One region of the Exiguobacterium sp. PvP048 genome, then DNA from elsewhere that is predicted to be linked to it. Evidence: a T-box and tRNA genes for the amino acid it is inferred to sense, from the RefSeq annotation. Region 1 holds a T-box; the other holds one or more tRNA genes.

Evidence for each region. The T-box of region 1 lies ahead of serS (serine--tRNA ligase). A T-box ahead of a tRNA ligase gene usually reads a tRNA of that ligase, here a tRNA-Ser.
Region 2: it has a tRNA-Ser gene. The T-box ahead of serS (serine--tRNA ligase) is inferred to sense a tRNA for this amino acid. The anticodon was not compared.

The regions. Positions count from the first base shown of each region.
Region 1 is NZ_JBEPSU010000016.1:6,453-13,288, reverse strand. Features, by position in the region: gene guaB (IMP dehydrogenase) at 1-805, shown strand, start outside; gene pdxR (MocR-like pyridoxine biosynthesis transcription factor PdxR) at 867-2,261, opposite strand; gene pdxS (pyridoxal 5'-phosphate synthase lyase subunit PdxS) at 2,392-3,279, shown strand; gene pdxT (pyridoxal 5'-phosphate synthase glutaminase subunit PdxT) at 3,273-3,851, shown strand; gene ABIC15_RS15190 (D-alanyl-D-alanine carboxypeptidase family protein) at 3,946-5,193, shown strand; T-box leader at 5,206-5,414, shown strand; gene serS (serine--tRNA ligase) at 5,478-6,755, shown strand.
Region 2 is NZ_JBEPSU010000008.1:207-5,267, forward strand. Features, by position in the region: tRNA gene ABIC15_RS12795 (tRNA-Ile) at 3-79, opposite strand; tRNA gene ABIC15_RS12800 (tRNA-Arg) at 99-175, opposite strand; tRNA gene ABIC15_RS12805 (tRNA-Leu) at 180-265, opposite strand; tRNA gene ABIC15_RS12810 (tRNA-Lys) at 296-371, opposite strand; tRNA gene ABIC15_RS12815 (tRNA-Gln) at 378-449, opposite strand; tRNA gene ABIC15_RS12820 (tRNA-Asp) at 454-529, opposite strand; tRNA gene ABIC15_RS12825 (tRNA-Val) at 564-639, opposite strand; tRNA gene ABIC15_RS12830 (tRNA-Glu) at 644-718, opposite strand; tRNA gene ABIC15_RS12835 (tRNA-Ser) at 767-858, opposite strand; tRNA gene ABIC15_RS12840 (tRNA-Asn) at 867-941, opposite strand; gene ABIC15_RS12845 (SprT family protein) at 1,091-1,531, opposite strand; gene ABIC15_RS12850 (Tex family protein) at 1,528-3,648, opposite strand; gene sigB (RNA polymerase sigma factor SigB) at 3,717-4,514, opposite strand; gene rsbW (anti-sigma B factor RsbW) at 4,480-4,962, opposite strand; gene ABIC15_RS12865 (STAS domain-containing protein) at 4,959-5,061, opposite strand, start outside.

The sequences.
Region 1 (6,836 bases):
GCTCGTCGCAGCAGCTGTCGGTGTAACGAAAGATGCCTCGGTTCGTGCCAAGTTCCTCGTAGATGCAGGAGTTGACGCATTGGTCGTCGACACGGCACACGGTCACTCAGAAGGGGTTCTCGTGAAAGTACGCGAACTTCGGGACGAGTATCCGAACTTGCCGATCATCGCAGGAAACGTCGCAACAGCTGAAGCGACACGTGACTTGATTGAAGCAGGTGCTTCTGTCATCAAAGTCGGAATTGGACCAGGGTCTATCTGCACGACACGTGTCGTGGCCGGAGTCGGTGTTCCACAAATCACAGCAGTCTTTGATTGTGCAACAGAAGCCCGTAAGCACGGTGTCTCGATTATCGCTGATGGCGGGATCAAGTATTCTGGTGATATCGTCAAAGCACTTGCAGCAGGCGGTCATGCGGTTATGTTAGGCAGCCTTCTCGCCGGCGTGGAAGAAAGCCCGGGAGAAATGGAGATTTACCAAGGCCGTCAATTCAAGACATATCGTGGTATGGGATCGGAAGCCTCAATGAAACGCGGCAGCCAAGACCGTTACTTCCAAGAAGCTGACAAGAAATTTGTTCCAGAAGGAATCGAAGGTCGCGTCGCATATCGCGGTAAACTCGGTGACTCGGTTTACCAACTCGTCGGAGGGATCCGCTCAGGAATGGGATACTGTGGTTCTGCTTCACTTGAAGAATTACGTGAAGAAACACAGTTCATCCGGATGACAGGTGCAGGGTTACAGGAAAGCCATCCTCACGATATTCAGATTACGAAAGAAGCTTCAAACTATACACGTCAATAATCAAAATCCTGCGACCTGAATAGGCCGCAGGATTTTTTTGTGGATAACCTTGTGGATACTTTTATTTTAACTGCCAAGCGGTAACTAGTTCGGTCAGTCCTTGCATCAATTGTTGTTCTGTTAAACTGGCAAACCCGAGGACAATTTGTGGATAAGCTGTGGATAACGGCAACTGGGCATAATCCGATAATCCATACACTTGAATCGAGGAGTCCTTCGCTCGCCGCAACAATTCCTGTTCCCCCATGCCATTCGAGACGGAAAGGACGACATGCAGTCCGGCACTTTCTCCCGTCAATTTCAGAAAAGGTACATCCCGGAGAGCGTGGACAACGACATCAAGTTTGCGGCGGTAGATTTTTCGCATCCGGTTCAAATGTTTCTCGAAGTCGCCCTCTTTCATGAAGCGCGTCAAAATCGTCTGATCAAATCGGGAGACACTGCACGTATAGTATGGAAATTCAGTTTGATAGCGTTCCAATAAAGGTCGTGGTAGTACCATATATCCGATGCGAAGGGACGGCATCAGTGATTTGGAGAATGTACTCAGATAAATCACCCGTTCACTGTCCATACTGTGCAAAGAAGGAATGGATTTTCCGCTGTACCGGAATTCGCTATCATAATCGTCTTCGATGATATAACGGCGATCCGATGCAGCGGCCCAGTTTAACAGTTGACGGCGTCGATTGACGGATAAAATACTGCCCGACGGAAACTGGTGAGCCGGTGTCACATACATAACATCGACAGGACTTTGAACGAGGGAAGGAATCACTAAGCCGTTTTGGTCGACCGGAATCGGAACCGCCGATCGTTCATGACTTTTAAGGATCAGACGTGTCGCATGATACCCGGGATCTTCGATGCCATAGGTTGTCGTTTTTCCTAATAAAAAGATGATATGCGGTAACAATTGCTCAACACCGGAACCGATGATGATCTGCTCCGGCGAACAGACGACTCCCCGTGAATGGTAGAGGTACGTCGCAATCTCGAGACGTAATGATAGATCACCTTGCGGGTGTCCAAGCGAGACGAGTGATTGATGTTGTTCGTCGATGACATCTTTTGCGTGTTTTCGCCAACGGGAGAAAGGAAAGGATGAGCCATCGATTTTACTGGGATGAAAATCGTAACGCATGGCTGGTTGTTGATTTGAACGTTGACTTGTCGGCAGAGGCGTTGTTTTGACGTATGCCAGTTCTTCGTAGGCTAAGACGAAGTAACCTTTCCTGGAAACGGATTCGACATATCCTTCTGCGACCAACTGTTGATAAGCCAGTTCGATTGTCGTCTGGCTGAGATTTAAAAACTGACCAAGCTTTCGTTTCGATGGTAATTTCGTTCCGTAAGCAAGGCGTCCTTCAATGATTTCCTGACGGATTTGCTGGTACAGTTGTTCGTACAGCGGACGATTTCCGTCCCGTATCAACTCAAACGATAACATGTCCATAACTGATCTCCCTTTTTACTGACCTGGTTAATTTATCATAAACTGATACTTTTAAAATAGTCAACGGGGAATATACTAAAAAGTATCACCGATTGGAAATACTATCACTGTCTAGGGGGAGTTCATAATGATGGAACGGCAACAAGGATCAGATCGTGTCAAACGGGGAATGGCTGAAATGCAAAAGGGTGGCGTCATCATGGATGTCGTGAATGCGGAACAGGCTAAAATCGCAGAAGCCGCCGGAGCGGTCGCTGTCATGGCACTTGAACGGGTGCCATCGGATATTCGGCGTGACGGGGGAGTAGCCCGGATGGCCGATCCGCTCATCACGGAAGAGGTTCTGCAGGCAGTATCCATTCCCGTGATGGCGAAGTGCCGGATCGGACATATCGTCGAAGCACGGGTCCTCGAATCGTTGGGTGTTGACTTTATTGATGAAAGTGAAGTCCTGACGCCGGCAGACGAGGAGTATCATTTATTGAAGTCATCGTTTACAGTACCGTTCGTCTGCGGAGCACGTGATTTAGGAGAAGCGGCGCGCCGGATTGCAGAAGGAGCAGCGATGATCCGGACAAAAGGGGAACCCGGAACCGGCAATGTCGTCGAAGCTGTCCGGCATATGCGCAAGATTCAAGCACAACTCCACCAGATTCTTCATTCACAACCGGATGAATTGATGACGCGTGCTAAAGAGTGGGGCGCATCTTACGAGGTCTTACAACAGATTCAGACAACAGGACGTCTTCCGGTCGTGAATTTTGCGGCTGGCGGAATCGCGACTCCAGCCGATGCGGCATTGATGATGCACCTTGGAGCCGAAGGCGTATTTGTCGGTTCCGGTATCTTTAAATCGGAACATCCGGAACGCGTCGCGAAAGCGATTGTCGAAGCCGTGACATACAAAGACGATTTCGAACGGATTGCCCATCTGTCGAAAGGACTCGGAACAGCGATGAAAGGAATTGATGTGACGTCGATGCCGTTTGAAGAACGGATGGCATCACGCGGATGGTAATCGGTATATTAGGTGTCCAAGGCGCCGTGCGCGAACATCAAGAGATGCTTCATCTGCTTGGAGTCAAAACGATGATCGTCAAATCAAGCGCGGACTTGGACGGAATCGACGGTTTAATCTTTCCTGGCGGCGAATCGACGACGATCCGCCGGCTGATTGACCGTTATGGTTTACTGGATGTCTTGCGACGTCAAGCTGACACGTTGCCGATGTTCGGGACATGTGCCGGGATGATTTTGCTGGCAAGCGAATTGACTGAAGGTCCTTCCCATTTAGGGGCGATTCCGATGACGGTCAGACGCAATGCGTTCGGACGACAAATCGACAGTTTTGAAACCTACTTGAACGTCGAAGGTGCCGGTCAGGATATTGAAGCTGTTTTTATTCGAGCTCCTTTCGTCGAACAGGTCGGAGAAGGAGTACGTGTCCTGGCTGCAATCGGGACAGCCGCCGTTGTCGTCGAGACGGATCTTCATCTCGCCTGCTCCTTCCATCCGGAGCTGACTTCAGATCGGCGTCTTCATGATTATTTCATTCAAAAAATCAGACGGCGGACAGCTGTTTCTGTTTAATCAAAAGTAAGAGAGAAACCGTCAGTTTCCGGCTGTCGGTTTCTTTTTTTGTGCTACACTGAAAAGATATAACATCATTTGAAGGAGAGGACCGATGAAACGTCTTTTCACACTCTTTCTGAGTGTCCTTATACTGACTGCTGGTGGACAGCCGATGACAGGTCATGCAGAGACACCGGACATTCAGGCAGAATCTTACATAATGGTCGATGCGGTAACAGGCAAGATTTTATTGGCTGAACAGGCTGATTTGGCTCTGCCCCCGGCTTCGATGACAAAATTAATGACGCTTTATCTCGTGCGTCAGCAGATTGAGCAAAAAAAATTATCTTGGAATCAAACGGTTCGCCCAAGTGAAAAAGTACTGAAGCTTGCGAAAACGCCGGGAATTGCCCGGTTGCCGATTCGGAAAACAACGTATACCATCCGGGAATTGTACGACGCAGCTTTTATTAAATCGGCTAACGATGCCGCCGTTCTCCTGGCAGAAGTCATGGCCGGAACGGAGAAGCAGTTCGTGGAACGAATGAATGAAACAGCTGTTGCACTAGGGATGGAAGATACCGAATACGCCAATGCTTCAGGACTCGATGCCGTCGATGCGACATTACCGGGAACAAACTTGATGACGGCGATGGATATCTCTCTTTTGATCATCCGCTATATTCAAGACTATCCGGATGTATTAGATGTGACAAAACGTTCGTTCATTACAATCAATGGAGAAAAGGTCGAAAACTCCAATAAGATGTTGCCGCGCCAACCGTATGCGTACAGCGGAATGCGGGGGATGAAGACCGGGACGACGGACCTTGCCGGATACTGTTTTGCGAGTGTCGCTACACGCGGGAATTTAACACTCGTATCGGTCGTCATGCGAACGACATCCGATAAAGCCCGGTTTGCAGAAACGAAAAAACTGCTGGATTACGGTTTTTCTTTTTTTGAACCGTTGACGTATTACGGAAAAGGGGAACAAATCAAAGGTGTATTGCCGATTCGGGGGGCAAAACAATCCCGCTACGATGTCGTGACGAAAACAGCATTGTATGTGACCGTGTTAAAAAACCAAGCGAAACCGCATACGCCTGTCTTTCAATTTTCAAAAGCAGAAGCACCGTTAAAAGAAGGTGAAATCATCGGGACCGTCCAAGTGGAAGACAGCGGACGATACTTACCCGGATTCACTGTTCCTCAAGCTACAGTAACCAGTGCTGCGAAGGTTGAGCTGGCGAGCTTCCAGATCCGCTTGTTCCGCGCCGTTTCGGCCTGGTCCAAAAAAATCAGTCAAGCGATTCATCAACCAACCCTTGTCAACCGTAAAGGGGATAGTGTAAAGTAAAGCTAATCTCATAATGATGTCATGAACGGACCAAGTAGAAGCATTTATTCTGTTAAGAGAGCTAGTGGGTGGTGCGAACTAGTCAGAAGGATACTTTGAATCGAGCCGGATCACACACCTTGCGAACAAGGTGCGGGTACGCCCGTTATCGCGTCTTTAGAGTTGGCTGATCTGATCAGCAATGAGGGTGGCAACGCGGATCCAGGTGATTCGTCCCTCTTCGGTTTTTTAGAACCGGAGAGGGATGGATTGCCTTTTTTTATTGAAAAAAAGGAGGAAGAAACATGATTGATATTAAACGACTGCGTCAGGATTTTGACGCGATTCAAGAAAAACTGGCTCACCGGGGAGAAGATTTAACGGATATGAACCGGTTCATCGCCCTTGATGAAAAACGCCGGGAATTGATTGCCAAAACAGAAGTCCTGAAAGCGGAACGAAATGAAGCGACAAAAAAAATCGCGGAACTAAAACGCAACAAAGAAAATGCGGATGAAGCAATTGCTGCGATGCGCCAAGTCGGGGATGAAGTCAAAGCCCTCGATGAAGAACTGCGTGAAGTCGAAGCGACGCTGAATCTGTTGTTACTCGGTATTCCGAACATTCCCCATGACAGCGTTCCGATCGGTTCTACGGAAGATGATAATGTCGTCATCCGCGAAGTCGGTGACAAGCCGGCGTTTGATTTTGAAGCTGTACCCCACTGGGATTTGATGGAACAGTTGAAAATCGTTGACGTCGAACGGGCCGGAAAAGTAACGGGAAGCCGTTTCGTCTTTTACCGCGGTGCCGGTGCACGTCTTGAGCGGGCATTGATCAACTTCATGATGGATTTACACCAGGACAAAAACGGATATACGGAAATCCTGCCGCCGCTCATGGTCAACCGGGATTCTATGACAGGAACAGGACAGCTTCCGAAATTCGAAGAAGATGCGTTCAAAGTCGAAGATACGAACTACTTCCTTGTTCCGACAGCAGAAGTACCGGTGACGAACATGCACCGGGATGAAATTTTGTCAGCGGATCAATTGCCGATCGGTTATGCCGCCTACAGCCAATGTTTCCGGTCTGAAGCAGGTTCTGCCGGCCGTGATACGCGCGGTTTAATCCGTCAGCACCAATTCAACAAAGTCGAACTCGTCCGTTTCGTCAAACCGGAAGAATCATACGAACAGCTTGAATTGCTGACAGGGCAAGCGGAGGAAGTTTTGAAATTACTTAAACTTCCGTATCAGGTCCTCAGCATGTGTACAGCGGATCTTGGTTTCACAGCTGCAAAGAAATATGACATCGAGGTCTGGATGCCGAGCCAAGGGGTGTACCGTGAGATTTCTTCTTGCTCAAACTTTGAAGATTTCCAAGCACGCCGGGCACAAATCCGTTTCCGTCGGGAAGCGAATGCTAAACCGGAATTCGTTCATACATTAAACGGATCAGCACTTGCAGTCGGTCGGACAGTCGCTGCCATTCTTGAGAACTACCAGCAAGCAGATGGATCAGTTGTTATTCCAGAAGTACTTCGTCCTTATATGGGCGGTCTTGAAGTCATTCAAGGATAAGTAGGAAGGGGGAGATTTCCCCCTTCTAATTTTTTAAAAAGTTTTTTTAGAAAAAAGCTTTACACAATAAAACCAAGATGC
Region 2 (5,061 bases), on a different contig from region 1:
AATGGTGGGCCTAAGTGGACTCGAACCACCGACCTCACGCTTATCAGGCGTGCGCTCTAACCAGCTGAGCTATAGGCCCGTCAAAAGCAAACAAAATATGGTGCACCCTGAGAGATTCGAACTCCCGACCCCTTGATTCGTAGTCAAGTACTCTATCCAGCTGAGCTAAGGGTGCGATATGGTGCGGTCGAGAGGACTTGAACCTCCACAGTGTTGCCACCACTAGGCCCTCAACCTAGCGCGTCTACCATTCCGCCACGACCGCAAATATAAAATTAGGAATCAAAAAATAAAATGGTGTGTCATGCAGGATTCGAACCTGCGACCCTCTGATTAAAAGTCAGATGCTCTACCAACTGAGCTAATGACACGAAAAACTGGGCTGGAAGGGATCGAACCTTCGCATGCTGGAATCAAAATCCAGTGCCTTACCACTTGGCCACAGCCCAAAAATGGCGGTCCTGACGGGATTCGAACCCGCGATCTCCTGCGTGACAGGCAGGCATGTTAACCGCTACACCACAGGACCACATTTTTGCGAAACTTAAGTATGAAATTAAAAATGGTGGAGGATGACGGGATCGAACCGCCGACCCTCTGCTTGTAAGGCAGATGCTCTCCCAGCTGAGCTAATCCTCCAAAATGGTGACCCGTACGGGAATCGAACCCGTGATACCGCCGTGAAAGGGCGGTGTCTTAACCGCTTGACCAACGGGCCATTTTAAAACAATAATTATTCTCAAGTAACAAATTCACATAAGAGGTCTGGCGGAGATGGAGGGATTCGAACCCTCGCACCAGTTTCCCGGCCTACACCCTTAGCAGGGGCGCCCCTTATAGCCACTTGGGTACATCTCCAAAGATAATGGCTCCGCAAGTAGGATTTGAACCTACGACCTACCGGTTAACAGCCGGTTGCTCTACCACTGAGCTATTGCGGAACGTGACGTTCGTTTCAGAACACTTTTCTATATTAGCAACTTTATTTCTCTTCGTCAATGCTTTTTTAAAAAAGTTTTTAGTGACGAGAAGTTGTTTAGTTGCTGTCGTTTTGACGACTTCTATAATTTATCATGCTCCGAAATGAACGTCAACTACTTTTGTAAAAAATCTTTCCACGACATCTTCCGCAACGGTACCGCTCCGGATTCATCTTTCTTTTCCTTCTATATAATGTCCCACATTTCTCACACTCGTAAAGGTGATTCTTTTTTTTTGCTTCTTCTAGACGCGGACTGTAACGCAGCCCTCCGTATCGTTGCAACCACTCTTTAAAATCCTGATCTTGATGCCGGTGCCCCATTCCACGCAGATGTAAATGATAGTGGCACAGTTCATGAATGACGATTCCACGGAAGGTATTAAGGTCTCCCAAATGACTCCGATTGAAATCCAGATGATGATCGGTCAGAAAATAACGACCCCCTGTCGTCCGTAAGCGTTCGTTAAAGAGTGCAACATGTCTAAACGGTAAAGCAAACACGTCGAGCGAGAGTTGCTCGACGTATTGCTGCAACTCTTCGTTCGTCATGACGGACTGACCATTGTCAGACCGATCCGTCCGCGCTCCGGCTCGACACTTGTCACCCAAACGGTCACGATATCGCCGACGGCAATAACATCAAGCGGATGTTTGACCCGTTTTTTACTGAGTTTTGAAATATGAACAAGACCGCTTTCTTTCACACCGATATCCACGAAGGCACCGAAATCGAGCACATTTCGGACCGTCCCCTGGAATTCCATCCCGACTTGGATCATATCAAGGGATAACACATCCTGGCGCAGCAACGGCTTATCGAGTGCTTCCCGCGGATCACGTTCCGGGCGTTGTAATGCTTCAATGATATCCCGTAGTGTCGGTTCACCGACTTCGAGCAATCGAGCAGTGTCCGGTACGGATAACTCTCCGAGTCGAGTCCGTAAACTGTCCGTTCCAACGCTCTGCAACGGCAAATCCAGTTGCTTAAACAAGGATTCCACGGTTTTATATTGTTCCGGGTGAATCGGTGTCCGGTCAAGCGGATGACTGCCTTCCGGAATGCGTAAGAAACCGGCCGCCTGTTCATATGCTTTTGCTCCTAAACGCGGAACTTTCAACAATTCTTTCCGGGATTCAAAGGCCCCGAGTTCCGAGCGACGTTCCACAATCTTTTTAGCCGTTGCTTTCGTAATCCCGGCGACGTAACCGAGTAATGATTCCGAAGCTGTGTTGACGTCGACACCGACCTGGTTTACAACCGTCTCGACGACGAAATCGAGCGTCTCTTTTAACTTCGCCTGTGTGACATCATGTTGGTACTGTCCGACCCCAACGGATTGCGGATCCACTTTGACAAGTTCCGCCAACGGATCCTGCAGACGCCGGGCGATTGAGATGGCGGACCGTTGTTCGACTTGTAAGTCCGGAAACTCAGTGCGGGCAATTTCCGACGCCGAATAGATACTTGCTCCTGCCTCATCCACAATCGTAAAGGCAATTTGATCATACTCTTTGATCCAGTCTGCGACAAAGGATTCCGTCTCACGGGAAGCCGTCCCGTTTCCAATCGCAATCAATTCAATTCCGTACCGTTTTACCAGTTTCGTTAAGACTTGACGTGCTTCTTGCGCTTTTTGTTCCGACATCGTCAGATACACGACGCCGACTTCCTTCATTTCCCCCGTCGGATCAATCACGGCCCACTTACATCCCGTCCGGTAGGCAGGATCAAGACCCAGCATGACTTTCCCTTTTATCGGCGGTTGCATGTAGAGTTGCCGCAAGTTTTTTCCGAACACTTCAATCGCCTGATTTTCCGCTTTGTCGGTCAACTCGTTCCGAAGTTCCCGTTCAATTGCCGGGAAAACCGATTTTTTATATCCCGTTTGAACAGCTTCCTCGACCAACTTGCGTTTTTGCTCCGGCAATCGGCTAAACGGCCGTAACAAGTACGGTAAAACGTGTTGCTCTTCCAGAACGATTTTGACGGAAACGATTTTTAATGCCTCAGCACGATTGATCGCCAAAATCCGGTGTGGCACGATTTGACGGATCCGTTCACTGTACTCGTAATACTGGGCAAAGACACGTTTTTCATCGACTGCGTCTTTTTTTAGTTTCGTGACGATATCCGCAAACCGGTAAGCCGTCTTTCGAATATGTTCGCGGACACTCGCCTGTTCGCCCCACTCTTCGGCAATGATGGCTTGTGCTCCGGCTACCGCTTCTCCTTCGCCATGTGCCGCGACATACTGATGAAATTGTTGTTCATCGTATGATTTCGGTGACCGCAAAAAGTTGGCGAATGGTGTCAATCCTGCTTCTCGGGCAATCTCGGCTTTTGTTCTCCGTTTAGGACGAAACGGTAAGTACAGGTCTTCGATTTGCTGTAACGTCGTTGCTTCATTCAAGCTTTGTTTCAAGTCAGGCGTCAAGACACCTTGTTCTTCGATTTTCCGCAAAACATCTTCTCGTTTTGATTCCAGTTGTGTGATGCTTTTATGGCGGTCGAGGATCGCTTTGATTTCGACCTCATCGAGTTCGCCGGTTTGCTCTTTACGGTATCTCGCGATGAACGGAATCGTTCCCCCGTCTTCCGTCAATTGTAAGACAGCCTTGACTTGCGCCGGTCTGATGTTCAATTCTGTTGCGATTCTCTTCTCCATTTTCCTCACCTCTGTTTCATTATACCGAAGAATCAACAGGACACAAAAAAAAGACCGATGCTTCCGCATCAGTCTTTTGAAAATACTTCGTTCGGTTCTACTTTGATTGCTTCTCGTAATTTTTGCAACGCACGGCGCTGAAGACGCGACACATGCATTTGCGAAATACCAAGAAGTTCTCCTGTTTCCTTTTGACTCATGTTCCGATAGTACGCACATTCTAAAATCGAACGTTCGCGGTCAGTCAAAACAGCAAATGCTTTTTCAAGAATCAGCTTTTGATCCACTGAATCATATCCGTTTTCCTGGTTACCAACGAGATCCAGTAGTGTGACCGTACTGCCTTCCTGATCGGCTTCAATTGAACTATCAACAGATAAAGCCTGATAACTTTTACCCATCTCAAGGGTTTCAAGAACTTCCTCTTCCGATACTTCCAACCGAGCGGCAATTTCATCGATACGCGGTGAACGTTGCAGTTCTGTCGTCAGTTCTTCGACGGCTTTCTTGATTTTCGGTCCGAGTTCCTTGATTCGACGCGGGACGTGAACGCTCCATGTCTTATCACGGATGAAACGTTTGATTTCACCGATGATGGTCGGAACGGCAAAGGATTCAAAACTCCGGCCAAATTCTTTATCAAAACGACGAAGAGCGGCAAGCAAACCAATCATCCCGACTTGAACGAGGTCATCATGAATCGGACGTCCACGTGAGAACTTACGGGCAAGCGCCTCAACGAGGTCGGAATACCGAGCAAGTAAAGCAGCATGAACTTCTTCATCTTGATCATCTTGTTGATACAGGTCAATTAGACGAAGGACTTCATCATCACTGTGATGGCGTTGTTGAGACTTTGCTGGCACTTTGACCCACCTCATCTCTATTCATATATTTTGTCATATGGACAGTGACGCCGTTTGCTTTCTCGATCGTGACTTGATCCATGAGTGCTTCGATCATTAAGATCCCTAGTCCCCCCTCGTGCAGAGAGTCTAAATCATGAGATTCCGTAATTGGTTCACTTTGACGCTTCACGCTGTCTTTATCGAAAGTCACACCATTGTCTTTGACAATGATTTCAAGACGATCGTCCGGATAGACGTTACACGTTAAAGCCATTGATCCGTCCTGTTCTCCTTCATATGCATGTTGAACTGCATTCGCACATGCTTCAGAGACCGCAATTTTGATGTCTTCGATATCGTCGTACGTGTAACCCATCCGATTCGCGACACCCGAAACTGTCAATCGAGCAATTGCAACATATTCCGGTTTTGCCGGAAGTGTCATTTCAAGTTGTTCGTTCTTCATTGTGTCCCACCTCGTACACCACTATCGATTGTAATGATGCTTGAAAGACCTGTGATTTCAAACAAACGGCGGATGCGTTCAGAAACGCCGACAAGTGTA